4 regions of the Mesorhizobium sp. M0184 genome follow, and region 1 is predicted to be linked to each of the others. Evidence: predicted binding sites of a transcription regulator. Region 1 holds the regulator's gene; each other region holds the start of a gene.
What was found. The regulator PhoB, encoded in region 1, activates phosphate uptake and scavenging genes when phosphate is short. The targets are predictions, from matches to a motif close to TGTCATNNANCTGTCAT.

Region 1 (7,167 bases):
ATCGCCGAGCAGCCGATGCCGGCCGGAATTCACGCAAGCTGCTGATTCCAGCGGCAAACCGCGGCCCATGCCGACAAAGCCCGCGGCCGCTCCTTCTTAACCCGGCTGGGCGACGTTACCGGAGCGACATGAAACTGTCATGCGACTGTAATAATCGGGGGCTATTGGCCTCAGCGGGCGCCGGAGGAATGGCGCCGAGAGACCATATTCCGAACAGGAGCAGGCCACATGAGACATTTCATCCGCTCGGCGGCCGTTGCGATTGCAATGGCTGCGGCGACGACCACCCTCACCCTGTCCGCCGCGCTCGCCGCGGACATCTCCGGCGCCGGCGCCACCTTCCCCTACCCGATCTATGCGAAGTGGGCCGACACCTACAAGAAAGACACCGGCGTTGGCCTTAACTACCAGTCGATCGGTTCCGGCGGCGGCATCAAGCAGATCAAAGCCAAGACCGTTACCTTCGGCGCTTCGGATGCGCCGCTCAAGGGCGACGAGCTTGAAGCGACCGGACTGGCTCAGTTCCCGATGGTGATGGGCGGCATCGTTCCCGTCGTCAATCTCGAAGGCATCAAGCCGGGCGAGTTGGTTCTCGACGGCCCGACGCTGGCCGACATCTTCCTCGGCAAGATCACGAGCTGGGATGACGAAGCGATCAAGAAGCTTAATCCCGACGTCAAGCTGCCTTCGCAGGCGATCGCGGTCGTTCACCGTTCCGATGGTTCGGGCACGACGTTCAACTTCACCTATTACCTCGGCGACGTCAGCGCGGACTGGAAAGAAAAGGTCGGCGTCGACAAGGCCGTGGAATGGCCGGTCGGCATCGGCGCCAAGGGCAATGAGGGCGTTGCCAACAACGTCTCCCAGACCGGCGGCGCGATCGGCTATGTCGAATATGCCTATGCCAAGCAGAACAAGCTCACCCACACCGATATGATCAACAAGGACGGCAAGAAGGTCGAGCCCACCGCGGCGGCGTTCTCGGCGGCAGCGGCCAATGCCGACTGGAGCTCGCAGCCGGGCTATGGCGTCATCCTCGCCAACGAGCCGGGCGCCGAGTCCTGGCCGATGACGGCGGCAACGTGGATCCTGCTCTACAAGAAGCCGGATGATGCCGCGACCACCGGCGAAGCGCTCAAATTCTTCGCCTGGGCATACGACAAGGGCGACGAGATGGCCGGCGAGCTGGACTACGTTCCGATGCCCGACAAGGTGGTTGAGAGCGTCAAGGCCATGTGGGCCAAGGAAGTCGTCGGCGACGACGGCAAGCCGATCTACTCGGCTATGTAATCTCCTCCAGGGAGGGCGTCGATGGCGCCCTCCCTGTTGCCTTTAATCGCGAGGACCCAATGACCATCGCTTCCGATGCCATGCCATCATCTGCAGCAGCCCGGGCCAGGGAAGCTACGGTGCGGCGCTTCGCGCTCACAGATGCCATATTCCGCGGACTCACCCGCGCTTCCGCAATTCTTGTGCTGGTCATCCTCGGCGGTGTCGCGATCTCGCTGTTTGCCGGCTCATGGCAGGCGCTGTCGTCGTTCGGTTTTTCTTTCCTGACGACTGAAAGCTGGAATCCGGTCACGGAAAAATTTGGCGCACTGGCGCCGATCTACGGCACCCTGGTCACGGCGGCCATCGCCATCCTGATCGCGGTTCCGATCGGCATCGGCATTGCAGTCTTTCTCACCGAGCTCTGCCCGCGCCCGCTCAGGCGCCCGATCGGCATAGCGGTCGAGCTGTTGGCCGGCATTCCTTCGATCATCTACGGCATCTGGGGCCTGTTCGTGTTCGCGCCGTTCCTGCAGACGGCGATACAGCCCTTCATCATCAACGTCTTCCACGGCGTGCCGGGACTATCCAGCCTTTTCGCTGGCCCTCCTTACGGCATCGGCCTTCTGACCTCGGCGCTGATCCTTGCCATCATGGTGCTGCCCTTCATCACCTCGATCACCAAAGACGTCTTCGATACGGTGCCGGCGGTGCTGAAGGAATCGGCCTATGGCATCGGTTGCACGACCTGGGAAGTGACCCGGCGCGTGGTCATTCCCTATACCCGCATCGGCATCATGGGCGGCGTCATGCTTGGCCTCGGCCGGGCGCTCGGCGAGACCATGGCGGTGACCTTCGTCATCGGCAACGCCCACCGCATCAGTGCCTCCCTGTTCGCGCCGGGCACGACGATCTCGGCGACCATCGCCAATGAATTCACCGAGGCCGACGGCGACCTCTACACCTCCTCGCTGGTTTCGCTCGGCCTGATCCTCTTCGTCATCACCTTCCTGATCCTTGCCGCCGCCCGCTATATGCTGATGCGGATCGACGCCCGTACGGGAGCCTGACCGATGTCGACATCCTCATCGCTCCACAGCCGCCGCAAAGCCAGGAATTCGGTGATGATGGCGCTTTGCGTCGTCGCCGCCGGCATCGGGCTTGCCTGGCTGGCGCTCATCCTCGGCGCACTAGTCTATAAGGGCACAGCCGGGCTTTCGTTCGCGGTCTTCACCGAGATGACGCCACCACCGGGCGAGGCCGGCGGCCTGCTCAATGCCATCGCGGGCAGCCTGCTGATGACGATCATCGCCGTTGTCGTCGGCACGCCGATCGGCGTGCTGGCGGGGACCTACATGGCCGAGTATGGACGCTTTTCGCGCATCACCACCGTCGTCCGCTTCATCAACGACATCCTGTTGTCGGCGCCGTCGATCATCATCGGCTTGTTTGTCTATGAGCTGATGGTGCGGCCAATGGGACATTTCTCGGCCATTGCCGGCGCAGTTGCGCTTGCCATCCTGGTCATTCCGGTGGTCGTGCGCACCACTGAAGACATGCTCAGCCTGGTGCCGAACGCGTTGCGTGAAGCCGGTGCCGCGATCGGCGCGCCACGCTGGGTGGTGATCCGTTCGGTCGCCTACCGCGCCGCATTGTCCGGCATCGTCACCGGCATATTGCTGGCGATAGCACGCATTTCCGGCGAGACGGCGCCGCTGCTCTTCACCGCGCTCAACAACCAGTTCTGGAGCAGCAATATCAACGCGCCGATGGCCAGCCTGCCGGTGACCATCTTCCAGTTCGCTCTCAGCCCTTACGAGGAATGGCAGCAACTGGCGTGGACCGGCGCACTCATAATCACCCTGACGGTTCTGGGCTTGAGCATCCTCGCCCGCAGCCTTACCGGACGCAGAGAGGACAGATGACACAGATGTTGTCCCCAGACATGACGATGGCCGAAACGGTAGCCGAGAAGACGAAGATCGAGGTCAAGAACCTCAACTTCTACTACGGCCAGAGCAAGGCGCTGAAGGACATCAGCCTGTCGCTGCCCGAGCGCAGCGTCACGGCCTTCATCGGCCCTTCGGGTTGCGGGAAATCGACGCTGCTGCGTGTGTTCAACCGCATCTATGAGCTCTACCCAAAACAGACGGCCGAGGGCCAGGTGCTGCTCGACGGCAAGAACATTCTCGACCGGTCGCAGGATCTCAACCTCCTCAGGACCAAGATCGGCATGGTGTTCCAGAAGCCGACGCCGTTCCCGATGTCGATCTACGAGAACATCGCCTTCGGCGTCAGGCTCTACGAGAACCTCGGCAAGTCCGAGATGGACGGCCGCGTCGAACAGGCGTTGAAGCGCGCCGCGCTGTGGAGCGAGGTCAAGGACAAGCTCAACGCCAGCGGCTTGAGCCTGTCCGGCGGCCAGCAGCAGCGGCTCTGTATCGCCCGCACCGTGGCGGTGAAGCCGGAAGTCATTCTGCTCGACGAACCGGCTTCGGCGCTCGACCCGCTGTCGACTGCCAAGATCGAGGAACTGATCGACGAATTGCAAGCCGACTACACGATCGTCATCGTCACCCACAACATGCAGCAGGCGGCGCGCGTGTCGCGCCAGACCGCCTTCATGTATCTGGGTGAACTGGTCGAGTTCGACCGGACCGAGAAGATCTTCACGTCGCCCCGCGAGAAGCGCACGCAGGACTACATCACTGGCCGCTTCGGCTGAGCCATTCCGATCATGCATTTGAGGACAGGATCATGGGCGAACACACAGTCGCTTCTTTCGACGAGGATCTCGAGCAGATCAGCAAGCTGATCCGCGACATGGCCGACCTCGCCGGTTCGATGGTCGGCGGGGCGACCAAGGCCCTGTTGAATTCCGACAACGTGCTGGCGCAACGCGTCGTTTCCGACGACGCCATCATGGATGCGCGTCAACGCGAACTGGACGACCGCGCCATCACCCTGATCGCCAAACGCCAGCCGATGGCCCACGATCTTCGCCATGTGGTCGGAGCGATCCGCATGGCGGGCGACCTCGAACGCATCGGCGACCTTGCCAAGAATATCGCCAAGCGCGTGAGTGCGGTCGGCCTCAGCGCCACGCCGCGGGACCTGTCGCATTCCATCGACGCGATGGCACAGCTGGTTCTCATCCAGGTGCAGGGTGTCATCGAGGAATATGCTGCAGGCGATGCGGCCGCGTTGGCCAAGCTGCGTGCCGCCGACGAGCGCATCGACGTCAAATACACGTCCGTGTTCCGCGAGCTCTTGACCTACATGATGGAAGATCCGCGCAACATCACCGCTTGCACGCACCTGCTGTTCTGCGCCAAGAATCTGGAGCGGATCGGCGACCATGTCACCAACATCGCCGAAAATGCGTATTATGTGCTGACCGGCGAGCAATTGCCGGTCAATCGTCCGAAGCAGGACGAAACGACAATGTCCGCACCGGTGACATGATGGGGGTGCCCAGCCGATGATCGCACCACGCATAATGGTGGTGGAGGACGAGGAGCCGTTGGGTGTGCTGCTCCGCTACAATCTCGAATCCGAAGGCTACCAGGTCGAGGTGGTGACACGCGGCGACGAAGCCGAGATCCGTTTGCAGGAGAATGTGCCCGACCTTTTGGTGCTCGACTGGATGATACCAGCGGTTTCCGGCATCGAGCTCTGTCGTCGGCTGCGGGTGCGCCCCGAAACCGAGCGGCTGCCGATCATCATGCTGACCGCGCGCGGCGAGGAGAGCGACCGGGTGCGCGGTCTTTCGACCGGCGCCGACGACTATCTGGTCAAACCGTTTTCGACACCGGAATTCATGGCCAGGGTCAAGGCGCTGCTGCGGCGCGCCAAGCCGGAAGTGCTGTCCAGCGTGCTGAAGGTCGGCGACATCGTTCTCGATCGCGAATCGCACAGAGTCTATCGCAAGAAGAGCGAAATCAGGCTCGGGCCGACCGAATTCCGGCTGCTCGAGTTCATGATGCGGCATCCGGGCCGTGTCTTCTCGCGCAGCCAGTTACTCGATAATGTCTGGGGCGAGACAATCTACATCGACGAACGCACCGTCGACGTGCATGTCGGGCGGCTGCGCAAAGCCGTCAACAACGGCCGGATGCCGGATGTCATCCGCACCATCCGCGGTGCCGGCTATGCGATCAGGGAAGATTGACCCGCCTGGTCAGGCTACGTTCTTTCTGACGCTGGGCCTCATTTGCGCGCCCGGCGCGAAAATCTCCTGGTCGACGAAGCTTAACGCCCGCATCGCGCAGCCTTCGCGGATCAGCGGCAATTCGTTCGGCTCTGTATCGAAGGAGATCGAGCCTGAATGCTGACCGCCGGCGGTCTGGGCGATTGCCTTCCGCAAGGCCGGCTCGATCAGATCGAAGGCGGCGGCACTGGCGCCGACCATCGCGACCGGTGCCGGATCGATCAGCGCGAACAGCGAGCCGAGACCGAAACCCAGCGCTTCGCCGGCCTTGCGGTAGGCCTCGCGTTCCGGCCCATCTTTCTCGCGCGCCTGGGCCGCCAGTGCTCGCATGTCGGCGTCGCTGACGTCGGCGACCGGTTCGCTGTCTTCGCTCATCTGCCTGGCGTTGCGCCAGATGGCGTAGTTGCCGGCATAGGCCTCGATGCAGCCGCGCCGCCCGCAACGGCAGAGCGCGCCGCCCGGACGATGGATCATGTGGCCAAATTCGCCGCCCGAGGAATGCGTCCCGGTGAACAGTTCGCCCTTCAGCACCAGCCCCATGCCGATGCCATGCGAAAGCAGGATGGCGATGAAGTCGTCGCGATAGCGATCCGGATTGCGCCAGCGCAAAGCCACCGCCATCATGTTGCAGTCGTTCTCCACCGTTGCCGGGATGCCGAATTCGTCCTCCAGCATGTCGGCAAAGGCGATGTCGGTCTGCGGCGTGATCGGCGACCACAGCATGGCGCGTGCAGGGGAGTCGGTAATGCCCTGAATCGCCAGGGCGATGCGGGCGACACTGCGGACGTCAAGGTCTGGATCCTGCAGCCGGCGCCGGACGATGGCCATGCATTCACGGATCAGCTCGTCGCGCGGCATGGTCAGCGTGTCCAGCCGGCGCTGTTCCTCGGCGACCACCTGTCCCGTATAGTCGATAATGGCGGCCGACAGGAAATTCAGCGACAACACCACGGTCAGCACCGCCGCCGCTTCCGGGTTGAGGGCGAGGCCGACCTGCGGACGACCGCGTTTCAACGAAACGGGCTCACTTGCCTTGCTCTCGGCGAGGATGCCTTCCCGTATCAGGTCGGAAGAGATCGCCGATATGGTCGAATGACTGAGGCCGGTGGTAGCTGCGATCTCAGTACGCGATGGCTGGCCGGCCCGGCGCACCGCCGAGATCACCATCGCCCGGTTGCGCCGGCGCAAATCGTCATGGCGGATTCCGACCGACATTGTTTTGCTTTCCTCCCGGTTGCCGCGGCCGCTCATGAACCGGAAGCCGTCGGTAATGTCCGACAAATAGTGTCGGATGCAGGCAAATAGTGTCAGATGCAGGTGGCGCTGTCATCGTTTATTCCGACGCTCGAAAAAACTCGCAGAGTCATCAAAATCCATCAGAATCGATGTTGACAGCAGCCGGAGATCGGGCCAGTATTTTTTCGAGGCTCGAAAAAATTAGAGCTTCTAAGCTGGTCTTTGAGCCAATTGGTCACGCCGTACGCGGCGCAGGGAGGATATGATGAAGAAATTCACGACCGCCATTCTGGCGGGTGTCGCCATGACGCTGGCGCTGGCGTCGGTGGCGCAGGCTAAAGACAAGGTCATCGGCGTTTCCTGGTCGAACTTCCAGGAAGAGCGCTGGAAGACCGACGAGGCCGCAATGAAGGCGGCCATCGAGGCCGCAGGCGACAAGTATATTTCCGCCG
Region 2 (7,167 bases), on a different contig from region 1:
ATGTCGCCATCGACATCATTGCCATGCACAAATGGTACGGCGAATTCCATGTGCTGAAGGACATCAATCTAAAGGTGATGCGCGGCGAGCGGATCGTTATCTGCGGCCCGTCGGGCTCCGGCAAATCGACGATGATCCGCTGCATCAACCGGCTGGAGGAACACCAGAAGGGCAAGATAATCGTCGACGGCAAGGAACTGACCAACGATCTGAAGAAGATCGACGAGGTGCGCCGCGAGGTCGGCATGGTGTTCCAGCACTTCAACCTGTTCCCGCATCTGACCATCCTGGAGAATTGCACGCTGGCGCCGATCTGGGTGCGCAAGATGCCGCGGAAGCAGGCCGAGGAAATCGCCATGCATTTCCTCAAGCGCGTCAAGATCCCCGAACAGGCCAACAAATATCCCGGCCAGCTTTCCGGCGGCCAGCAGCAGCGCGTGGCGATCGCCCGCTCGCTGTGCATGAACCCGCGCATCATGTTGTTCGACGAGCCGACCTCGGCTCTCGACCCGGAAATGATCAAGGAAGTGCTGGAGACGATGGTCGGGCTGGCCGAGGAGGGCATGACCATGCTCTGCGTCACCCACGAGATGGGCTTTGCGCGCAAAGTCGCCAACCGGGTGATCTTCATGGACCAGGGCCAGATCGTCGAGCAGAACACGCCGGCCGAGTTCTTCGACCACCCCCGCCATGAGCGCACGAAGCTGTTCCTGTCGCAGATCCTGCACTGATCCTGTACGCCGGTTCGGGACAAGACCGGCGGATCAAGCCTCTCTGTCTTGCTGGCTTCGCGCGTATTCGACGAGCGCTGACCGTGCGCCCGGCGTCGCCTAGGCTCGTTCCATCCGCTGCACCGGCCCGGACGCCATGCAGTGGCTGGGGCCAAATTTTCTCTCAAGCTGAGGTGATCTGCCAGACAGCGACGCCGGCAAGGGCGAGACCGGCGGCGCCCTCGATGGCCCGGGAGATGGTTTCGAACAGCCGTGGCTGGCGCGCGAAAAACTGTACAAGCCGTTCCCGAAACACGATCGACAACACGGCGACGCAGGACAGCGTCAGCGCCACGCCGACCATCATGGTGATGGCAAACAGGACGCCCGCTGCCGGAACACCCCTGGACATCGCGAAAGTCATCGCGAAAAGCGTAAGCGGACATGGGATCAGGCCTGCCATGACGCCGACAGCCTCGCCCTCGTGCCTGTGGTGATGGCTGTGGCTCAAAGCGCGCCAGAGCATCCAGACGCCAATGAGGCCGAGCAGCCCGCGACTGATGTGCTCCAGAAGCGGAGCGCGGCCGACGCTGCCCAATGCTATTGAGACCAGTGGCAGCGAGAGAGCCGCAATCAGAACGGCAATCGTCACATGCGTGAACGATAGCGTGATAGATACGAGCAGACCACGCGAGACCTTCGCATCCGAACCGGCAAGATACGTCGCCAGGACGGCCTTGCTGTGCCCCGGCGTCAGCGCATGGGCAGCCCCGAACACGACGCCCATCGGCAGGAAAGCCATGAACGCCAGCCAATTGCCTCCGGCCGCAAGCAGCTTGATCTGTTCGCCGAGCGTCAGATAGATCGTGCGCTGAAATTCGACGAGCGTCTGGAACATCGGACGAGACTAGCAGAAAATCGGCGAGCGTCAGTGCATGTGGCCGTGGTCATGCGTGTGCTCGTGAGGATGGTCGTTCTCTCCACGTTCCGTTGAAAACCGCACATTCGCCTCAGCCAGGGCCGGCATATGCTGGGATAGTTCGTCCTTCAGCGCTGCGGCGATCTTGTTCGCCGCCGACAGCGGCAGGGTTTCGTCCGCGGCAATTGCGATGTCGGCGTGCAATCTATGACCGATCCAGCGCGCCTTGGCATCGACAATGCGCGCGCCCGGAACATGCTCGGCGGCATGTCGGATTTCGTCCATCACACCGGGTTCGATTCCATCCAGCATGCGGGTCAGCACCGAGCGGGCCGATTGCCAGACGATACCGAAGATCGCAATCGTGATCAGCAGACCGACGATCGGATCGGCCAAGGAAAAGCCGAACCAGACGCCGATGGCTCCGATGACCACGGCAAGGCTGGTAAGTCCATCTGTGCGGGCGTGGTAGCCGTCGGCAATCAGTGCCGCGCTGTTGATTTCGCGACCGACGCGGATACGGAACACGGCAACCGCCTCGTTGCCGAGGAAGCCGACAATGCCCGCCGCAGTCAGCCAGCCCAGGTGTGTCACCACTTGTGGATTGATCAGCCTGTCGATGGCTTGGTAGGCAGCGACTACAGCGCTGAACAGGATGATGAGCACGATGATGATGCCGGCCAGATCCTCGACCCGGCCCAAGCCATACGTGAAGATCCGCGACGGCTTGCGCCGCGCCAGCACGAACGCAATCCATAGCGGGATCGCCGTGGTCGCATCGCCGATGTTATGGATCGTGTCGGCCAGCAATGCCACGCTCCCCGACAACGCAACCACGACCATCTGCAATGCCGCGGTGATGGCCAGGATCACGAACGACCATTTGATTGCCCAGATGCCCCGGTCGGTGGTGGCAATTGTCGCGTCGATGACGCCATGGCTGTGACCGTGCGGACCGTGACCGCCGTGATGATGTGCGGCGTGCGAGCCGAACCCGAGCCAGTCCAGAATGCGGACTACGATGGCATTCATAGATATTTCGCCAGCTGCTTGAGTTCCGCCAGCGAGTTGCCGCCGGTTTCCACGCTGTCCGTCAGGCAATGCTCGATGTGATCGTTGATCAGCTCGCGCTTGGCGCTGCTGATGGCCCTTTCGACGGCATGAAGCTGCTGCGCCAGGTCAACGCAAGGGCGATGCGCCTCGATCATCGCCAGCACCGCCGCAAGGTGGCCTTGCGCGCGCTTCAGGCGCTTTATGATGGAAGGATGCGAGGCGTGGAGGTGATCTGACATGCTTGAGCATATCCTCCCGGGGAGGATACGCGTCAAGCTCAGCTGTGCAACGTTCGGAGGGGCTTCACCTTGAGCATTGCTTGTTCTATGCCTTTCCCATGAAGAAGCTTGCCCGTTTTCTTGGCCTGCTGGTCGTTGCAGCAGTCCTTGCGGTGGCGCTGGGCACGCTGCTGCCGCGCCCGCTCTGGCCGGCGGCCGTTGCCGATCCGATCGGCACAAGCCACCGTATCCTGGTGCTGCAAAATCCGATCCACACCGACATCGCCATCCCGGTCGACGACGATGTGCGCCGGCGCTTCCATTTCCTGGTCGATGCCGGCATTCCAGCAGACATGGCGGAGGTCCGCTACATCGTCTTCGGCTGGGGCGGCCGCGCCTTCTATCTGGAGACGCCGACCTGGTCGGAGTTGAAGGCGGTGCCGGTGATGAAGGCGCTGACGGTCGATGCCTCGGCAATGCATGTCGACATTTCCGTCGACATCGCCGAGCCGCATCGCGACGTCGCTGGCTTCGACATCGGCGAGGAGCGGTTTACGGCGCTGCTCGATTACATTGCGGCAAGCTTCCGGCAGGGACCGAACGGAGCCATGCCGATCGAGAATGCGGCGTATTCCCGTTTCGATCGGTTCTTCGAGGCCAATGGCCATTTCAACGCGCTGGTCGGCTGCAACACCTGGGCGGCGGCAGCACTGCGCACCGCCGGCCTGCGTACCGGCTGGTGGAACCCGCTGCCGGCCTCGCTCGGCCTGTCGATGCGGCTTTACAATTGAAGAGGGTTCCGGTTGATCAACGCCGCGATCCTTCGCGCCCCCCTCTGTCCTGCCGGACATCTCCCCCACGAGGAGGGAGATTAGCGGCTTCGGCGCCTTGCTAGGGGCGCTGTCCCGCCAGCCTGTCGTGCGTATCATCGCGCGCCATCGTCCAACGCCCGCCAGCCATAGAGCCAGTCGAGATCGGCGGCGAGTTTTTCGGGCGAGCGCATCGCCAGGAACAGGTTGCGGGCCATCGCCACCGGCCCGGCCGCATGCCAGGCGAGGCGGTTGACGACGCCGCGGCGGGCGACCTGGGCGACGCGCGGCCGCCGCGCCTGTTCCCAGGCGACAAGGGCGCTGCTGAGATCGGCAGGCGAGGTGGCAACGAAACCGGCAAGCGTTACCGCGTCCTCGATCGCCATCGCCGCGCCCTGTGCGGCAAACGGCGTCATCGCGTGCGCCGCATCGCCGATCAGCGCGATCCCTTCCGGCGTCGTCCACCGCCGCTGCTCGACGGTGTGGATCGGCCATGCCGTCCATGGCGCGGCCTCGCTCGCCAGACGGACCAGCGCCGGCGCGGCACCGCGCATGGCGCTGGCGAGGCTGGCGGGGTTGGCATGCCCCGACCAGCCCTCGGCGATGCGCTTGCCCCTGGTGAAGGCCGCGAGGTTGAAGGCAGTGCCACGGCTGACCGGATAGGCGACCATGTGGAAGCCGGGATAGAGGAATGCGGTAACGCAATCGGGCGCACCGATCACCCTGAAGGCTTGTCCGGCGGGGCTGTCGGCGGCCACCGTGGCGCGCCAGGCAAGCTCGCCCGAAAACCGGCTTCTGCCGAATTCGGCCGCCTTGCGCGCAAGCGTTTCTCGCACCGACGACCAGACGCCATCGGCGCCGATCAAAAGACAGCCAGCCTCGACCGTGTCGCCATCAGCCGATGCAGTGACGGTAACACCTTTCGATCCGGCTGCGATGTCGGTCACCCGCGCGCCGGCGATCAGATCGATACCGGGCTGCTCCGAAACTCGCTGCATCAGCGCTGACTGCAGATCCGCGCGGTGGGCAACGAGATAGGGCGCTCCCCAGCGCGTTTCGGCCGCCTGGCCAAGCGGTACGCGCGCCAGCTTGCGCAGCGTGGCGGCATCCTTGAGCACGACCGCCTCCGGCCGCACCGCCGTCGCCAGCAGCCGATCGAGTACGCCGAGCTGCCGTAGGATGCGCGTCGCGTTGGGCGAAAGCTGGATACCGGCGCCGGCAGCCTCGAGGTGCTCTGCCTGTTCGAACAGTTTTATCCGATAGCCGCGCTCGGCGAAGGCCAGTGCCGCGGTCAGCCCGGCGACGCCCGCCCCGGCGATGACCACCTGCCGGGACTGCGTTTCCTGCATCAGGTTTGTCGCGGAAGAATCAGGCGGCCTGGTCGAGATAGAGGCAGCCCGGCGGCTGCGTTTCCAACGCCTTCAGCTTCGGCGAATAGCGATAGAGCGTCGAGCAATAGGGGCAGACTTTTTCATTGTCGTCGCCCATGTCGAGAAATACATGCGGGTGGTCGAAAGGCGGATTGGCGCCGGTGCACATGAATTCCTTGACGCCGATGTCGATTGCCGGATAGCCCGCATCGTTCTGGAAATGGGGAATGGAACCGCCTGCCATCGTCGTCTCCTGATCTTGTCGATTGCATCTGGATCATAACCCGTCTCTTTGCAAGATCGATGAAATGAAACTGTCGCAAAAGCCTGTCAGAGGATAAGTTAAGCCGGTTAAGGCTATGGTCGTCGAACGGTGTGGGAAGAGCGGAAACCATGAACGAACTGAAGCCGGTGCAGAACGAATTCATCACCGTCGAGGCGGCGAGCCGCGAAGGCGGCAATCCCGACCGCTTCGTGAACCGCGAGTTTTCCTGGCTGCAATTCAACCGGCGCGTGCTCGAAGAGTCGCTGAACGCGAATCATCCGCTGCTCGAGCGTGTTCGTTTCCTGTCGATATCGGCCGCCAACCTCGATGAGTTCTTCATGGTCCGCGTTGCGGGTCTTGCCGGCCAGGTGCGCGAGGGCATCGTGCTGAAGAGCCCGGATGGGCGCACGCCCGAGCAGCAGCTTGAACAATTGCTGCGCGAGGTCGAGCGCCTGCAGGAGGACCAGCAGAAAAGCCTTTCGGCGCTGATGCTGCTGCTCGACAAGGAAGGCATCGAGAGCATCACCCGCGATGCGCTGAGCAAGGACGAGAAGATCTGGCTCGAGGACCATTTCCAGGAGCAGGTATTTCCGGTGCTGACGCCGCTGTCGATCGACCCGGCGCATCCGTTCCCGTTCATTCCCAATCTCGGTTTCTCGATGGCGCTGCAATTGCGCCACCGTAAGAACGGCGAGGAAATGAGCGCGCTTTTGCGCCTGCCGGTGGCGCTGAGGCGCTTCATCCGCTTGCCGGATCGCAAGCGCCATGTCCGCTTCATCCCGCTCGAGGAGGCGGTCGGCCTTTATATCGGCAAGCTGTTCCCGGGCTACGAGGTCAAGGGTTCCGGCACGTTCCGTATCATCCGCGACAGCGATATCGAGGTCGAAGAAGAATCCGAGGATCTGGTGCGCCTGTTCGAGACGGCGCTGAAGCGGCGGCGCCGCGGCTCGGTTATCCGGATCGAATTCGACCGGCTGATGCCGCCCGAACTGCGCGACTTCGTCGCCGGCGAGCTTGGCGTTTCGGCAAGCCGCATCAGCGTGCTCACCGGTCCGCTGGCGCTCAGCCAGATCTCGGAGATCGTCGCCGTCGCCCGCGACGATCTGAAGTTCACGCCCTACAATCCGCGCTTCCCCGAGCGCATCCGCGAGCATGGCGGCGATTGTTTTGCGGCGATCCGCGAGAAGGACATCATCGTCCACCACCCCTACGAATCCTTCGACGTCGTGGTGCAGTTCCTGCGCCAGGCAATGGCCGATCCGGAAGTGGTGGCGATCAAGCAGACGCTCTATCGCACCTCCAACGACAGCCCGATCGTGCGCGCTCTGGTCGACGCCGCCGAGGCCGGCAAGTCGGTGACCGCGCTGGTCGAGCTCAAGGCGCGCTTCGACGAGGAGGCCAACATCCGCTGGGCCCGCGACCTCGAGCGCGCCGGCGTCCAGGTCGTCTTCGGCTTCCTCGAACTGAAGACCCATTCGAAAATGTCGCTGGTCGTGCGGCGCGAGGATGGCAGGCTGCGCAATTACGTGCATCTCGGCACCGGCAACTACCACCCGGTCACCGCGCGCATCTACACCGACCTGTCCTTCTTCACCACCGCCCCGACGATCGCGCGCGATGTCGCCCAGCTGTTCAACTTCATCACCGGCTATGCCGAGCCGGCCGAGCAGATGCGGCTGGCCATATCGCCGTTCACGCTGCGCGACCGCATCCTCAAGCACATTTCGGACGAGATCAGTCACGCGCTGGAGGGCAGGCCCGCCCGCATCTGGATGAAGATGAACGCCTTGGTCGATCCGATCGTCATCGATGCCCTCTATGAT
Region 3 (7,167 bases), on a different contig from region 1:
GATCAGCAGGCGCAAGAGCACCAATTGCCAGACAGTCTGCACCATGCCGGCCAGCGACATGCACAGCGCCATACCGAAACTGGCGCGCACCAGCATCAGTTTGCGGCCGTAGCGGTCGCCTAACCGCCCCCACAGCGGTGCGACCAGCGCGGCGGCAAGGAAAGTGGCGCCGTAGGCGACGCCCGACCACTGCACGATCGCCGCATGGCCCTTGGCGCCCAGCTGCTCGACGTAGAGCGGCAGGAAGGGCAACAGCAGCGTCATTGCTACAAGCGTGCTGAACGAGCCGGCAAAACACACGGCGAGATTGCGGCGCCAATGGACGTTGTGCGTGGCGCGATTGGCGTCTTGCGGCATGTCTGTCCTGTCCGGCCAGCTTGCATGAAAACTTGCTGTGGATACCGATTTGGGATACCAAGCTGGTATCTGTCATGAACGCAAGCCCCGTGGCTGTCAATGCGGGCCTCTCAAACATATCGACAAAGGCCGGCGTGATCGGCCAACGCCGGCCAGTGACCCGATTGCCGGAACGAATGACCTGAACGGAACGCCAATGTCGCAGATGCAGAACGTCGAAAAGCAGCTTCGCGAGATGATCCTCGGGCTCGAGATTGGTCCCGGCGAGCGGCTGACGGAGCGCTGGGTCGAAAGCCGCTTCGGCGCCTCGCGCACACCGGTCAGGGCTGCGTTGCTGCGGCTCGAGACCGAAGGCCTGATCTGCCGCGACGGCCGCGGCTGGACGGTCTCGCCCATCAATCTTGCTGAACTCGAGCAGATCGCCGTCTATCGCGAGGCGGTCGAGGTCGCGGCAGTCAGGCTGACTTGTGCCTTGCAGGACAGGGGTGCCGTCGAAATTATCGAGGCTATGCTCGATTCCTGCGACGACCAAACCCCGCGCGAGGAATGGCATCGTGTCGGCATGGATTTTCATATCGAGCTGGCACGTCTATCAGGCAACGAGTTCCTGTTCAGAGCGGTTCGCGACGTGATGACACGCCTGTCGCGCGCCCGCTGGCTCGAGGTTCGCGACGAGGCAGCGCTCGGCCGTGCCTGGGCCGAACACCATGCCATTCTGTCGGCGGTGCGGGCCGGCGATGCCGATACCGCCGCCCGCCTGCTTTCGGCCCATATCATCGGCAGCCGCGACCGGCTGGTGACCTCGCTGCGCAACGACCGGCGCGGCCTGCGCGCCCGGGGATTTGCCGTCGTCGCTTGAGTGAGGATCGGCTGCCATTGATCACGAAAAGAGCAGATGAGCGAAGAATGCTACTTTCGGTCTCGCTTCGCAAATGCCGATGGCGTAAGAGCGGCGATGGAAAACAACCGATTTGACACACCCGTGACCGTCAAGGGCGCGGCGGGAAGCAATCAGCTCTTGCGTACGGCCCGCGAGGCTTCCGACTACCTCCTCAACAATTGGCCGGGCAAGCGCAGCCCCAAGCACCGCGAAGCGTTGCAAGCCTGTCATGATGCGCTGGCCGGCGACAAGCCGGCCATGAACGCAAGACGGGCCTTCATTGCCGCCGCTCGTGAAGTGAACGTCTTCGTCAGCGACAAGGCGCCCGCCTGAGGCATAGCGGGGTTCGACCGAGGCCCGGACCGCCTGACAGGCTGGGCGTCATCACTCGGCCGTTTCGGTTTTGGTTTGGGACTCGCTCTCGCCCTCGGGCTTCGATCGCTCCTTGGCTGCGACCTTGGCAGCCTGCTTTTCCGCCTTCTTGGCAGCCTTCTGCCGGTCGCGTTCCTTGCGTTCCTGACCGTAGTTCGGTGCTCGTGCCATATCGGTTCCTTTCATTGTGCTTGGCCTTTGCCTAGGAGCATTGGGCCGCAAACACAACACCGCAAGGCACGATCGGCTCCATATCTCGGCGTAGTCCGGGAGCCTGGCTTCAGGCTGTTTTTCAGGCGCCGTCGCGGTCGAGGACGAGATCGGCCGGACCGAACCGGTCCTTTGCGGTGAACTGCTGGTGCCAGTAGGGATAGAGCACGGGCGGCCTGCTGACCGCATCGAGGCGTGTGCGCTCCTCATCGCCAAGCACCAGGCTTGCAGCGGCGATATTGTCTTTGAAATGCGCTTCGGTTCGTCCGCCGATCACCAGCGAACTGACAGCGGGCCGGCCGAGCAGCCAGGCAAGCGCCACCTGCGCCGCCGACACGCCGTGGTTATTGCCGATATCGATCAGCGTGTCGACGATCCGCCACAGCCGGTCCTCGTCGCGGATCGGCGGTTCCGACCAGCCGCTGAGCTGGCGGGCGGTCGGCTGGTCACGGTGGTATTTGCCGGACAGCAACCCGCCGGCAAGCGGGCTCCAGACCAGCACGCCGAGCCCCTGGTCGACCGAGATCGGCAACAATTCATACTCGGCCTCGCGCGCTTCCAGCGTGTAATGGATCTGCTGGGTGACGAAACGTGGCTGGTGCTGACGGTCGCTGATCCCCAGCCCCTTCATAACTTGCCAGCCGGAATAATTGGAGCAGCCGACATAACGGACCTTGCCCTGCGCGACCAGCGTGTCGAGCGCGGCGATGGTTTCCTCAAGCGGTGTCAGGCCATCCCACTCGTGCAGGAAATAGATGTCGATGACATCCGTCCTGAGCCGCTTAAGGCTCCTTTCGCATTCGCGGATCAGATGGTAGCGCGACAGGCCTTCATCATTGGGGCCTTTGCCGATCCGCATGCGCGCCTTGGAGGCGATCAGCACGTCGCCCTTGCGCTTGCCGCCGAGCGCCTCGCCGATGATCTCTTCCGACACCCCGTTCGAATAGACGTTGGCGGTGTCGATGACATTGACGCCGGCATCGATGCAAAGGTCGATCATCCGGCGCGCCTCGTCGAGGTCGGTCTTGCCGACCGCCGAAAACGCGCCGCCGCCGCCGAACGTCATGGTGCCCATGGTCAGCGTCGAAACCTTCAGCCCGGAACGGCCGAGAGTGCGGTATTCCATGTCGTATCCTCACAATTTATCGGGAAAGGGCGTTGCAAACGACAGCCCTCAATGAACCGGCTATTTGTAGGATAATTCGTTCCGCTTGTCGCCCGTTCCGCAGGGCAAGCTCGATCACATCTTGCGGATTGAAACGCACAGCCAGCGCAGTAGTGGCTGCAATAAAACCGTCATTCCCGGCCTATACTAACATCGGTCCAGCGCTTCGATTTCCGGCCGCCGGGCCGGGCGGCAGAGCGCCTGACAGCGGCCGGCAAGGCCTGTAAGCGGGGCAGCGCAAATGACCGAGATAAAACAGAATTCCCCGGCCAGGGACTGGCTGGAAGCGGAACTCGCCGACACGCTCGATGAAGACTATGAGCTGGAAATCTCGGAGCCGGCGCTGTCGATGGAGATCGCCAAGATCTACAAGAATGCGCATCCGCCATCGATCGACCGCCTGCAATATTTTCGCGATCTCATCACGCTGCAATCCGAATTGATCAAGCTGCAGTCCTGGGTCGCTTATCACAAGAAGAAGCTCGTCGTGGTCTTCGAGGGCCGCGACTCGGCGGGCAAGGGTGGCGTCATCAAGCGCATCACCCAGCGGCTCAATCCGCGTATCTGCCGCGTCGCAGCACTTCCGGCGCCGACCGAGCGCGAGAAGTCGCAATGGTATTTCCAGCGCTACGTACCGCATCTGCCGGCCGGCGGCGAGATCGTGCTGTTCGACCGCTCCTGGTATAACCGCTCCGGCGTCGAGCGGGTGATGGGCTTTGCCCAGCCGGATCAGGTCGAGCAGTTCTTCCGCGACGTGCCGGATTTCGAACGCATGCTGGTCCGCTCAGGCATTACGCTTGTCAAATACTGGTTTTCGATCACTGACGAGGAGCAGCAGATGCGCTTTTTGATGCGCATCCATGACCCGATGAAGCAATGGAAACTGTCGCCGATGGACCTCCAGTCGCGCGTGCGCTGGGAGCAGTACACCAAGGCCAAGGAAGAAACGTTCGCCCGCACCAATATCCCGGAAGCCCCGTGGTTCATCGTCGAGGGCAACGACAAGAAGCGGGCACGGCTGAACTGCATCGACCATCTCCTCAAGCAGATGCCCTATGAGGAGGTGCCGCACGAAGAGATCACACTGCCGGAGCGCGTCTTCAATCCCGAATACGAGCGCCAGGTACTGCCGCGCGAACTGTATGTGCCGGAGAAGTACTGACTAAAGCGGCGAGGAGGGCGGCGCCTCCATGGCGGCGCCCTGCAACAAGCTAGGTGCGCTCGATGATGACATGCGTGGCCTTCGGCGTCGCGACCTGCTCGCTGCAGCGATAGCCGAGCTTGGGCATGTCGATGCCGGCAAAAAGGCTCTCGCCGGCGCCTAGCAGGACCGGTGAGATCGCCAGATGCATTTCGTCGATGAGCTTTTCCTTGAGATATTGCCGGATCGTAGAAACGCCACCGCCCAGCCGTACATCCTTGCCGTCAGCCACTGCTTTCGCCTTCTCCAGCGCTGAGTGGATGCCGTCGGTCACGAAATAGAAGGTCGTGCCGCCCTCCATGACAATGGGATCACGTGGATGGTGCGTGAGCACGAAGACCGGCACATGGTAGGGCGGGTTGTCACCCCACCAGCCTTTCCAGCTGTCATCCGGCCATTCGCCGCGGATCGGCCCAAACATGTTGCGGCCGAGGATCCATGCGCCGACATTTTCGAAGCTGCGTGCCGCGAACGCCTCGTCAGTGTCCGTGGTCCCGCCATCCTTGCCGAGGACCATCTTGCGGAAGGTGCGGGTGCCGAACATCCATTCGTGCAGGGCTTCCCCGCCAACGCCCAGCGGGTTCTTCAGGTCTTGGTCGGGACCGGCGCCGAAGCCGTCGATCGACAGGGTGAAAGCGCTGACGCGAAGCTTGGACATGAGAGCCTCCTCGATAACCAATTGTGAGATGCAAGCAGTTATCGGGGTAGCTTAACTGATTGCATTTTGCAAGCGGTATTTTGAATCGCCGGCGGGGCAATCGCTTCCAAATCATGTTGGAATAACCAATCTCAATGTCGGCGCCGCCCGTCATCCGCCTGCCGGCAGCTTCTCCCTGTATAGTGACGGGGAGAAGGGGCTGGCCGCAACGTCGATGTTTTTGCAACGCTGGAGATTGGTGAAATCTTTTACGAACGCGTCTTTCTCCCTGCCACTTTACGGGGAGAAATGCCCGGCAGGGCAACGAGGGGCAGCGTAAACTTGAAGCGATGTCCTGCGGCGTTCCATGTCGCGCTTTGGACGAACGAACACTGCTCGATGTAGACGCTACAAAGGCGCATCACCCCTTGAGCATCGCCGCCACTTCGGGCGCAAAGTAGGTGAGAATCCCGTCGCAGCCGGCGCGCTTGAAGGCGAGCAGCGATTCCAGCATCGCCTTTTCGCCGTCTATCCAGCCATTGGCGGCGGCGGCCTTGATCATCGAATATTCGCCCGAGACCTGATAGGCGAAGGTCGGCATCTGCAACTCGTCCTTCAGCCGGCGGATGATGTCGAGATAGGGCAGGCCGGGCTTGACCATCAGCATGTCGGCGCCTTCGGCTAGATCCTGCTCGGCCTCGCGCACCGCTTCGTCGGAATTGGCGTGGTCGATGTAATAGGTCTTCTTGTCGCCCTTGAGCAGGCCGGCGGTGCCGACCGCCTCACGATAGGGGCCGTAAAAAGCGGATGCGAACTTGGTCGCATAGGACATGATCGCAACATCCTGAAACCCATTGGCGTCGAGCGCATCGCGGATGGCACCGATACGGCCGTCCATCATGTCCGAGGGGGCAATGATGTCGGCCCCCGCCGCCGCCTGGATGACGGCCGCCGCCGTCACTTGCTCCACCGTTTCATCATTGACGATAATGCCTTCGCGCAAGATGCCGTCATGGCCATGCGAGGTGAACGGGTCAAGCGCGGCGTCGGTGATGATGCCGATCTCCGGCACTGCGTGCTTGATGGCGCGGGTGGCACGGTTGATGACGTTTTCCGGATCGAGGATGTGCGAACCGGTCTGATCGCGCAGGCCGAGCTCGACATTGGGGAAAGTGGCGATCGCCGGAATGCCAAGCTTGGCCGCGCGCTCAGCCTCCTTGACGGCGAGGTCGAGCGACAGGCGGAACACGCCGGGCATGGCGGCGATCGGTTCGCGCACTTGTCTGCCGTCGACGACAAAGATCGGCCAGATCAGATCGTCGACCGAGAGCCGGTTCTCCTGGACAAGGCGGCGCGACCAATCGGCCTTGCGCATGCGCCGCAGCCGCCGGCTGCCGGTGATCTCGTCGACGCTGCGCGCGCCAGCAGGCTTTGCAGGGGTGAATTTGTTCATCGCAAAAACTCCGGATCAGGCGGCTTTTACCACGAGCCTCCGCTGCTGACCAATGCGACACGATTGAGCCAGCGGTCCTGTCGGGCGCTATTCTGGTTGGCCATTGCCCGACAGGATCTGCGCAGCACCCCGCATGGCGACGCGGAATGCCTCGTCGAAGCTGACGCCGCGCACTTGCCAATTGTAGCTCTTGCCATTCAAGGCAAGCCGCCAGTCGGCTATCCAGCCCAGTTCCTTGTCGCTCCAGACGATACTGCCGGCGAGCGCCTGGTCGGCTCCGGCCTTCCTGGCAAGCTGGTCCAGCGTCGTGATATCGGCATGGCGCAGGGCCTGGTCGTCAAGCTTCGAGGCCGACAGCAGCGACGCTTCGGGAAACACAATCCGCATGACCAGCGGACCGGTGGCGTTGACGAAGGATTCGCGCATCGCCGCCCCGCGCTCATCGTCGGCGGTCAGCGCGAACTGCCTTGTGCCTTGCTCCGCCGCCAGGAAAATTGCCAGGTGTGGCCGCTCGCCAAGCCATGGTTTGCTGCCAAGCGCGGCAAGCACCGGATCGATAACGTCAGGCCTGTACAGACAAGTGAGATCATGCGGCCGGTCATGGGTGCCTTGTTCGTCATGGATTGGAATGCCTTCGAGACGGTCGCGATAGCGGAATTCGGCAACGAAGCTGCCGGCCTTGTCGCGCAGCGCCGCCATCTCAGTTCTCTTCGGCAGCCGCTGATCGCCGGACACACGAACCAGCACCGCATCGAGGCAGGCCTTGAAACCGATCTGCCTGTTGACCTCGCCCTGGCCGGTGACGATGGTCTGCGATTGATAGAGCTCGTCGACGGTTTCGGCCGATACGGGAGGAGTGTTCGCAGCGATCAGGCCGACCACCACAACAGCA
Region 4 (7,167 bases), on a different contig from region 1:
GAGAAGGAACTCGACCTGCAGGAAACCCGCTCGATGCTTCAGAATGCGATGGAGGACGTGCCGCGAAGCGCTGACAAGGCCATAGTAGGGAAGGACAGCAATCTCGATCCGGCCGCTGAGCGGGGCGCAGAATCTGAACTGACGTCGGTCACGGCCAAGGATGCGAGGTTTAATGCCGAAACGTCATCAAACCAGTGATCGGGCAGAAGAGCAGTCGCCCATCGGAACCATCGCGAGGCTCCCAGCCGCTCCACCTTCACCGTTTCGGTTTCGCCGACTGCGCGCCGGGACTCAAAACCTCATCTCGGGCATTCCCCTCGCTGTAAAATCCCTTCACAGGTTACCATTGTTCCACCACTGCCGTGCTGCAGCCGTGCTCTGTTTGACAATCGCGTTGCTGACTGCGGCGGTCACCGACGTCGGCTCCGCTTCAGCGCATCGCAACGCGCTCTGGCAGGTTGTGCAGACCTGCGCTCTTGCCGCAGCGCATCTTGGCAGCGCTTTCCCCTGCGAGGAAGTGATCCTGCCCAGGCAGGGCGTGCCTGGATCAGCTCTCATTAAATCACCCCGATACCGGACCGAGTTTCTGTTGACGCCACTTACGGCTGTTGCCGGCCTTGAAAGCCCGTCTGTCCGTTGGCAGGGCAGTTCCCAACTCTGGAATCGGGCGTGGAAAGCACGAAGCAAGGTCTCGGCGAGCCTCGGACGTCACCTTCCACGAACGGCCATCGCCATGGCTGTGAATTCCAGGACTGAGCGATCCCAGGATCAGTTCCACATCCATATCGATTGCGTTGCGGTGTCGGTGGAAAAGAAACTTGTCCTGAAGGGGCCGAAGGTGGAAGGTCCGTGGCAGCTTCTCCCTTTGGCTCTGATGGGGAAACGCTATTGGATCAAGGCAGTCGACAAGCCGGATTTGGAAACGACCAACGTAGTCGGCATCATCGCTTCCGGCCTGCCGCAGGCCCGGCGCGCCATGCATCACGTAAATGTCGTCGTCGTTGGCGCCGAACTCGCCGGCGCAAGACCGGGATTTTACATCCTGACCAATTGGGAAAGCTCAGCGGCCGAGCGCCTTTTGGATCACGACTGCACCTCGCGTTGAGCGCCCACGAGGCAACGGGCGAAGCAATGGCCGCACCCGGACACTCGACGGAAGTCTCAAAGCAGTCTTCGCGGAATGGTATCCGGGCATGGCAAACGACAATCCAAGACCCGATCAGCGCAGCAAAGCTGCGTGACCGCCCCACAGTTCCTCATGCTCTCCTATCTGCAGGCCCGCACCGGCTAACGTCGGCTCTTCGACGATCCGATGAACAGACAGCCCGAGACGAGCTGCGCACCATGCGCCTCGAAACGCGCGAGATGGGTCGCGATTGTCACCGCTCGGACGCAATAATGACCGCTTGTTCGTGGTCTGTGACGTCGACACGTGGCAAATTCGTCGTTTTTGGTCGGCGCGCGTTTCCTGCCATGTCACATCCCTGACACGGACATCGCCGAACATTGTCCGTGAACCCACCGGGAGCCTGCCATGCACCGTCTTATCGCTGCACTCGCAATAACAACAAGCTTGAACACCGTTGCGGGGGCAGCGACGGTCTACCCGCTTGATCGGGCCACGATCCTGGCGCAGTCGCCTTTCGACGTGAAGGTCGAGTTCGACAAGGTCGTTAGCGCCGACCAAGTCACGGTTACGATCAACGGCCAGCCGGCGGAAACCGTGTTGGGCAAGAAATTCGAATTCATCGAGAAGGAAGAAGGTTTCGACGCTTCGGCGCTGTTGATCCGCGCAGCCAGCATTTCGCAGCCTGGTACCTACAAGCTGGAGGCGAAGGCCGGCGACGAAATGAAGTCGGTGAGCTGGCAGGTTTTCGGCACCCCGGCAACGCCCAAGGCCAAGAACGTCATCTTCTTCCTCGGCGACGGGCTTTCGGTCGCGCATCGCACCGGCGCCCGCATCATGTCGAAGGGCATGACGGAAGGCAAAGCCAACGGGCGCCTCAACATGGACGACCTCGATCACATGGCCTTCATAGGCACGTCCGCGACCAATGCGATCTCAACCGATAGCGCCAACACGATGTCGGCTTACATGACGGGCCACAAGACGGCTGTCAACGCGCTCGGCGTCTATGCGGATCGCACCAAGGCCAGCCTTGACGACCCCAGGGTCGAGACGATCGCAGAGGCGCTGCGGCGCACCGGCAACAAGTCGATCGGCGTTGTCTCAACCGCCGAGGTGGAAGACGCCACCCCTGCGGCGGTCGTCGCCCATACCCGCCTGCGCGCCGACAAGGCTGACATTGTCGGCATGTTCTTCGTCGTCAAGCCCGAAATCGTCCTTGGCGGCGGCTCCGCCTACTTCCTGCCGCAGAGCACGCCGGGCTCGAAGCGCAAGGACGACAAGGACTACATCGCAATGTTCAGGGATGCCGGTTACACATTGGCGACCGACAAGACCGAACTCGTGGCCGCCAAGGGAACCAACACCGGCAAGATCCTCGGCCTTTTCCACACCGGCAACATGGACACGACACTCGACCGTGAATTCCTCAAGAAGGGCAGCGTCGAGAAGTTCCCGAACCAGCCCGGCCTTGTCGAGATGACGCAGACCGCACTCGATCAGCTTTCCAAGGACGAGGACGGCTTCTTCCTCATGGTCGAAGCGGCGTCCGTCGACAAGATGTCGCATCCGATGGACTGGGAGCGGTCGCTGTTCGAGACCATCGAGTTCGACAAAGCCGTCGGCATCGGGATGGAGTTCGCCAAGACGCATCCGGACACGCTGATCGTCGCCACGGGCGATCACACGCACGGCGTGTCGATCATCGGTACCATCGACGACCAGAAACCGGGCGAGGAGATGCGCGACAAGGTCGGCGTCTATGCCGATGCGGGCTTCCCGAACTACACCGACGAGAACGGCGACGGTTATCCCGACAAGGTGGACGTCACGCGGCGACTGGCTATATTCGCCAGCAACTTTCCCGACTACTACGAAACCTTCCGTCCGAAGCTGGATGGTCCGTTCGAGCCGGCCGTGCAGAACGGGGCGAAGCAGTACATCGCCAACGAGAAGTACAAGGACGTTCCGGGTGCGGTCCTGCGCGTCGGCAATCTGCCGAAGACGGCCGACACGGCCGTCCACGCCGTTGACGATGTCGTGCTCCAGGCGACCGGCCCTGGCGCCGAGGAATTCAAGGGCTATATGGAAGGGAGCGACGTCTATCGCGTGCTTGCCGATGCCCTGGGTCTTGCGCCGGCAACGAACTGATGCACTTTAGCCGATCTGGCTTGATGAACCAAGTCGCGACATGGCTCCTGACGCTACGGCGCCTGGAGCAGAACGCCGGAAGCAAGTTTCGCTCATGAAACAGCGCCCGATCACCCGCCGCAAATTGGTGCTGCTTGGCTCGGCCGTCGCACTGGTCAAGATGACTGGCGCGAGTTCCGCTTCCACGGCAACGGCAACCCTTGGCTTCGATGAGCTCTATGGAAAGATCAGCGTTCTCGGGCTCAGCTTTTCGGACAAGGTGAAAGGGCTCGCGGAAGCGGAAGTCTCCATGCAAGGCTTCATGGCGCCGCCGCTCAAGGCCGAGGCGAATTTCTTCGTGCTCACGGAAATCCCGATGGCGCTTTGCCCGTTCTGTTCCTCCGACGCCGACTGGCCGGACAACATCGTGGTCATCTACCTCGACGAGGCGCAGACCTTCGAGCAGGCCAATGCCCCGATCGAGGTGAGCGGGCGGCTGGAGGTCGGTTCATGGACCGACCCGGAAACCGGCTTCGTCAGCCTGCTTCGCATCGTCGATGCGCATTTCCGCACGGCCTGACCGCAAATGCTCCGTTTGACGATCCGTGACCTTGAGATGTCGTTTCAGGGTCTTGGCAGGCCTGCGCTGGCTCTGTCCGCGCTGGAAATCGCGCCAACCGAAAAGGTTGCCGTTACCGGTCCGTCCGGGTGCGGGAAGACGACCTTCCTGAACGTCGTCACCGGGCTCGATCGCGTTCGGAAGGGTCGGTTCGATGGGGCGAGACCGATCTTTCCGGTCTTTCGGAAGCTGGTCGCGACCGTTGGCGCGCTATGCATGTCGGCCTTGTCATGCAGGAGATCCACCTGTTCCCCGGCCTCTCGGCGCTCGATAACGTGCTGTTGCCGAGCCGACTGTCGCGGCTCCGTTCGAATACCGACTTCAGAGCGGACGGCATGCAGTTGCTCGAGCTGGTCGATATAGATCGTCCCGATCAGCCGGTCGAAACCATGTCTCGTGGACAGATGCAGCGGGTCGCGGTGGCTCGGGCATTGGTCGGGCGGCCGGCAATCATCGTGGCCGACGAACCGACAGCCAGTCTCGATGCCGATTCTGGGGCCTCTGTCGCGGACCTGTTGCTGCGACTCTCCAACCAGGCGGGTGCGACGCTGATCGTGGCGAGCCACCAAAAACGCCTCATCGAAGGCCTCGATCGCGTGATCCATCTGGAGTCTGGCGCCGTCGTCAGCGACACCGGCAAGCCCGCGGCCACGCATGATGAGGCGTTTCTTTGACGTCCGCGCACGATCGGTCGCGAATCCGATCAGCCGAGGTAACCATACTGCCGGTTCTGCGGCCGCCCTCACGCGAAGGAAATGACCCTTGTTGCGGTTTATCGCTGCGGACTTGAAGCGACACTGGATCGGCGTGGCTGCGGTGGCGCTGCTCATCGCGCTCGCGACCGCGCTCGGCGTCGCTGTCACGCTCGGCGAGCGGGCGCTTCGGTTGGGTAGCGCACGTGCGGCGGGCGCCTTCGATCTGGTAGTCGGCGCGCCCGGCAGCGAGACCCAATTGCTGCTGTCCGCCGTGTTCCTGCAGGCAGCGCCCTTGACGCTCATGCCGGGCAATGTACTGGCGGGGCTGATCAGGGACGAACGTGTGGCCTGGGCGGCCCCCGTCGGGTTCGGTGATTTCGTCGAGGATTTCCCGATCGTCGGCACGACGCAAGCGCTGGTCGACGGACTGGGCGGCGTCTCCGAAGGACGCACGTTCGAGAAGCTCGGCGAAGCGCTTGTCGGAGCGTCCGTGGCGAAGAACATGGGAAGCCGCTTTCACCCGGCGCACGGCCAGGTCCGTCAGGCGACCGCAATGCACAATGATGTCACCTACGCGGTCGTGGGACGGCTGAGGCCGACCGGTACCGCCTGGGACCGAGCCGTCATCGTTCCGATCGAAGCGGTCTGGCACATTCATGAACGCGATCGGGCGGGAACAGGATCGCCGCTCCTGCAGGCTGCCGCCCAAGGGGCCGCAGAGACAAGCGAGTTCGACCAGCCGATCCATCCGGAGGCCGTCCTCGATCCATCCACACCCGGCCTGCCAGCCATCGTGGTGAAACCGCGTACGGTCACTGACGCCTATAAGCTGCGACAGGCGCACCGCAACGATCGGACCGTCGCGATCTTCCCGGGCGAGGTGCTGACGAGGCTGTACGGGACGCTCGGCGATGCGCGACGCGTGCTTTCCTTGGTGGCCGGCGGAGCGCAGGCGCTTGTCGCCGCCGCGATCCTGCTTGTCGTGGTCCTTCACGTCATGCAGCGGCGCCGGCAGATTGGTGCCTTGCGCGCGTTCGGGGCGCCGCGCGCGGTGGTGTTTGAAATCGTCTGGCTGGAGACGTTCGCAATCATCGCAGCAGGGGTGCTTCTCGGCTTCGGGCTGGGCTACACGGCCGCCAGGACGGGTGCGCACCTCTTGAGCGGAGCCAGCGGCTTTACATTGCCGGTCGAGTTCCGCAGCGAGGACTGGCAGTCCGCCCTTGTGTTATTGGCTGTCACGGGTCTGATCGCTCTGGTGCCGGCGATGCTTGCATACCGGCAATCGCCGGCGCAGGCATTCAGAAACTGAACCGATTTGTGCTCATCAAAAATTCTCACCGCAGCCCGAATTAGGAAACTGCTCGTCCTTGCAAACGGTTTCGTCAAAGCCAACAAAACTATGCCCAATGCTCTATCGCGATTGACACCCAAGACAGTCGTCGGTTCAGGTTGCCGGAAGATCGTGACGGACGCAAAGGAAAGTGCAATTGGCTGAAATCGGGTGGAGCGAGGCGGCGATCCTAGGAGTGGTTCAAGGACTGACGGAATTTCTTCCGATCTCCTCAAGCGCGCATTTGCGGATCGTTGGTGAATTCCTGCCACCGGCCGGCGATCCCGGCGCCGCATTTACCGCCATTACGCAGATCGGGACCGAGATCGCGGCCCTGATCTATTTCCGCCATGACATTATCTGCATCATCGCCACATGGCTGCGTTCCCTGGCCGGCCGCCGTGAACGGCTGGACCCGGATGCCCGCATGGGATGGCTGGTGATCATAGGGACCCTGCCGATCGGCATCCTAGGACTATTGCTGAAGAACCTGATCGAAGGTCCGGCCCGCAACCTCTATCTCACGGCAACCATGTTGATCGTCTTCGCTGGTTCTCGCGGCCGCCGACCGGCTGGGCGCCAAGCGCAAGGCTTTGCGCGATCTGGGCTGGCGGGACGGCTTTCTGTTCGGCGCCGCCCAGGCGATGGCCCTCATCCCGGGCGTTTCGCGATCGGGAGGCACTATAAGCGCCGGACTGCTGATGGCTTACACGCGAGAGGCCGCCGCCAGGTATTCGTTCCTGCTGGCGATACCTGCCGTGCTCGCCTCAGGCTTCTTCCAGCTCTATGCGAGTTGGGGGGCAGACAGTCCGGTCGGCGCCGGTCCGACCGCGCTGGCCACCCTGCTGTCCTTCGCGGTCGGCTATGTCGCGATCGTGGGTTTTCTGAAGCTAGTCTCGACGCGCAGCTACATACCCTTCGTCTATTATCGGATCGGGCTCGGCGCCTCGATATTTCTGCTTCTTGGCGCCGGTCTCCTGTCAGCGTCCTGAGATTATTTCGTGCCGCTGACGAGAATGTTCTGTTGGGATTCGATCGCTTCCCAATGGCCGGAGTTGGATCGCGACTGGCGCTTCAGGTAGGTATATCCGGTGTCCGACCACAGCAGGACCTTCGGCTCCAGATTGTCGAGAATGAAGTCACCGGCGGTCGTGTTGACGCTCAGCATCGCGTGCCCCTCGCCGCTCGACTGCCTGACCACCGTTATCCAAAAGGTTTTGCGGGGGCACGCCCTGTCTCATCAGTTCGCGACGTTTTTCCAGCACGA

Region 2: the regulator PhoB is predicted to act here: its motif matches at 5,384-5,400, upstream of NKJ23_RS14470 (RNA degradosome polyphosphate kinase).
Region 3: the regulator PhoB is predicted to act here: its motif matches at 3,103-3,119, upstream of ppk2 (polyphosphate kinase 2).
Region 4: the regulator PhoB is predicted to act here: its motif matches at 1,475-1,491, upstream of NKJ23_RS19310 (alkaline phosphatase).

The regions. Positions count from the first base shown of each region.
Region 1 covers NZ_JAMYSZ010000001.1:378,089-385,255, reverse strand. The annotation lists gene pstS (phosphate ABC transporter substrate-binding protein PstS) at 229-1,290, shown strand; gene pstC (phosphate ABC transporter permease subunit PstC) at 1,350-2,339, shown strand; gene pstA (phosphate ABC transporter permease PstA) at 2,343-3,194, shown strand; gene pstB (phosphate ABC transporter ATP-binding protein PstB) at 3,191-3,994, shown strand; gene phoU (phosphate signaling complex protein PhoU) at 4,027-4,734, shown strand; gene phoB (phosphate regulon transcriptional regulator PhoB) at 4,751-5,440, shown strand; gene NKJ23_RS01915 (ROK family protein) at 5,450-6,694, opposite strand; gene xylF (D-xylose ABC transporter substrate-binding protein) at 6,981-7,167, shown strand, end outside.
Region 2 covers NZ_JAMYSZ010000010.1:71,943-79,109, reverse strand. The annotation lists gene NKJ23_RS14505 (amino acid ABC transporter ATP-binding protein) at 1-731, shown strand, start outside; gene NKJ23_RS14500 (HoxN/HupN/NixA family nickel/cobalt transporter) at 895-1,608, opposite strand; gene NKJ23_RS14495 (cation diffusion facilitator family transporter) at 1,639-2,661, opposite strand; gene NKJ23_RS14490 (metal-sensing transcriptional repressor) at 2,658-2,921, opposite strand; gene NKJ23_RS14485 (TIGR02117 family protein) at 3,020-3,691, shown strand; gene NKJ23_RS14480 (FAD-dependent monooxygenase) at 3,826-5,058, opposite strand; gene NKJ23_RS14475 (zinc-finger domain-containing protein) at 5,078-5,323, opposite strand; gene NKJ23_RS14470 (RNA degradosome polyphosphate kinase) at 5,473-7,167, shown strand, end outside.
Region 3 covers NZ_JAMYSZ010000014.1:108,242-115,408, reverse strand. The annotation lists gene NKJ23_RS18760 (multidrug efflux MFS transporter) at 1-357, opposite strand, end outside; gene NKJ23_RS18755 (GntR family transcriptional regulator) at 554-1,216, shown strand; gene NKJ23_RS18750 (DUF982 domain-containing protein) at 1,313-1,570, shown strand; gene NKJ23_RS18745 (hypothetical protein) at 1,622-1,795, opposite strand; gene NKJ23_RS18740 (aldo/keto reductase) at 1,902-2,945, opposite strand; gene ppk2 (polyphosphate kinase 2) at 3,226-4,146, shown strand; gene NKJ23_RS18730 (dihydrofolate reductase family protein) at 4,196-4,843, opposite strand; gene hemB (porphobilinogen synthase) at 5,244-6,275, opposite strand; gene NKJ23_RS18720 (DUF8605 domain-containing protein) at 6,363-7,167, opposite strand, start outside.
Region 4 covers NZ_JAMYSZ010000015.1:53,533-60,699, forward strand. The annotation lists gene tatB (Sec-independent protein translocase protein TatB) at 1-198, shown strand, start outside; gene NKJ23_RS19305 (CDP-diacylglycerol diphosphatase) at 173-1,105, shown strand; gene NKJ23_RS19310 (alkaline phosphatase) at 1,535-3,277, shown strand; gene NKJ23_RS19315 (hypothetical protein) at 3,372-3,836, shown strand; partial or broken gene NKJ23_RS19320 (ABC transporter ATP-binding protein) at 3,843-4,549, shown strand; gene NKJ23_RS19325 (ABC transporter permease) at 4,638-5,879, shown strand; partial or broken gene NKJ23_RS19330 (undecaprenyl-diphosphate phosphatase) at 6,067-6,892, shown strand; gene NKJ23_RS19335 (transglutaminase-like cysteine peptidase) at 6,895-7,068, opposite strand; gene NKJ23_RS19340 (transglutaminase-like cysteine peptidase) at 7,040-7,167, opposite strand, start outside.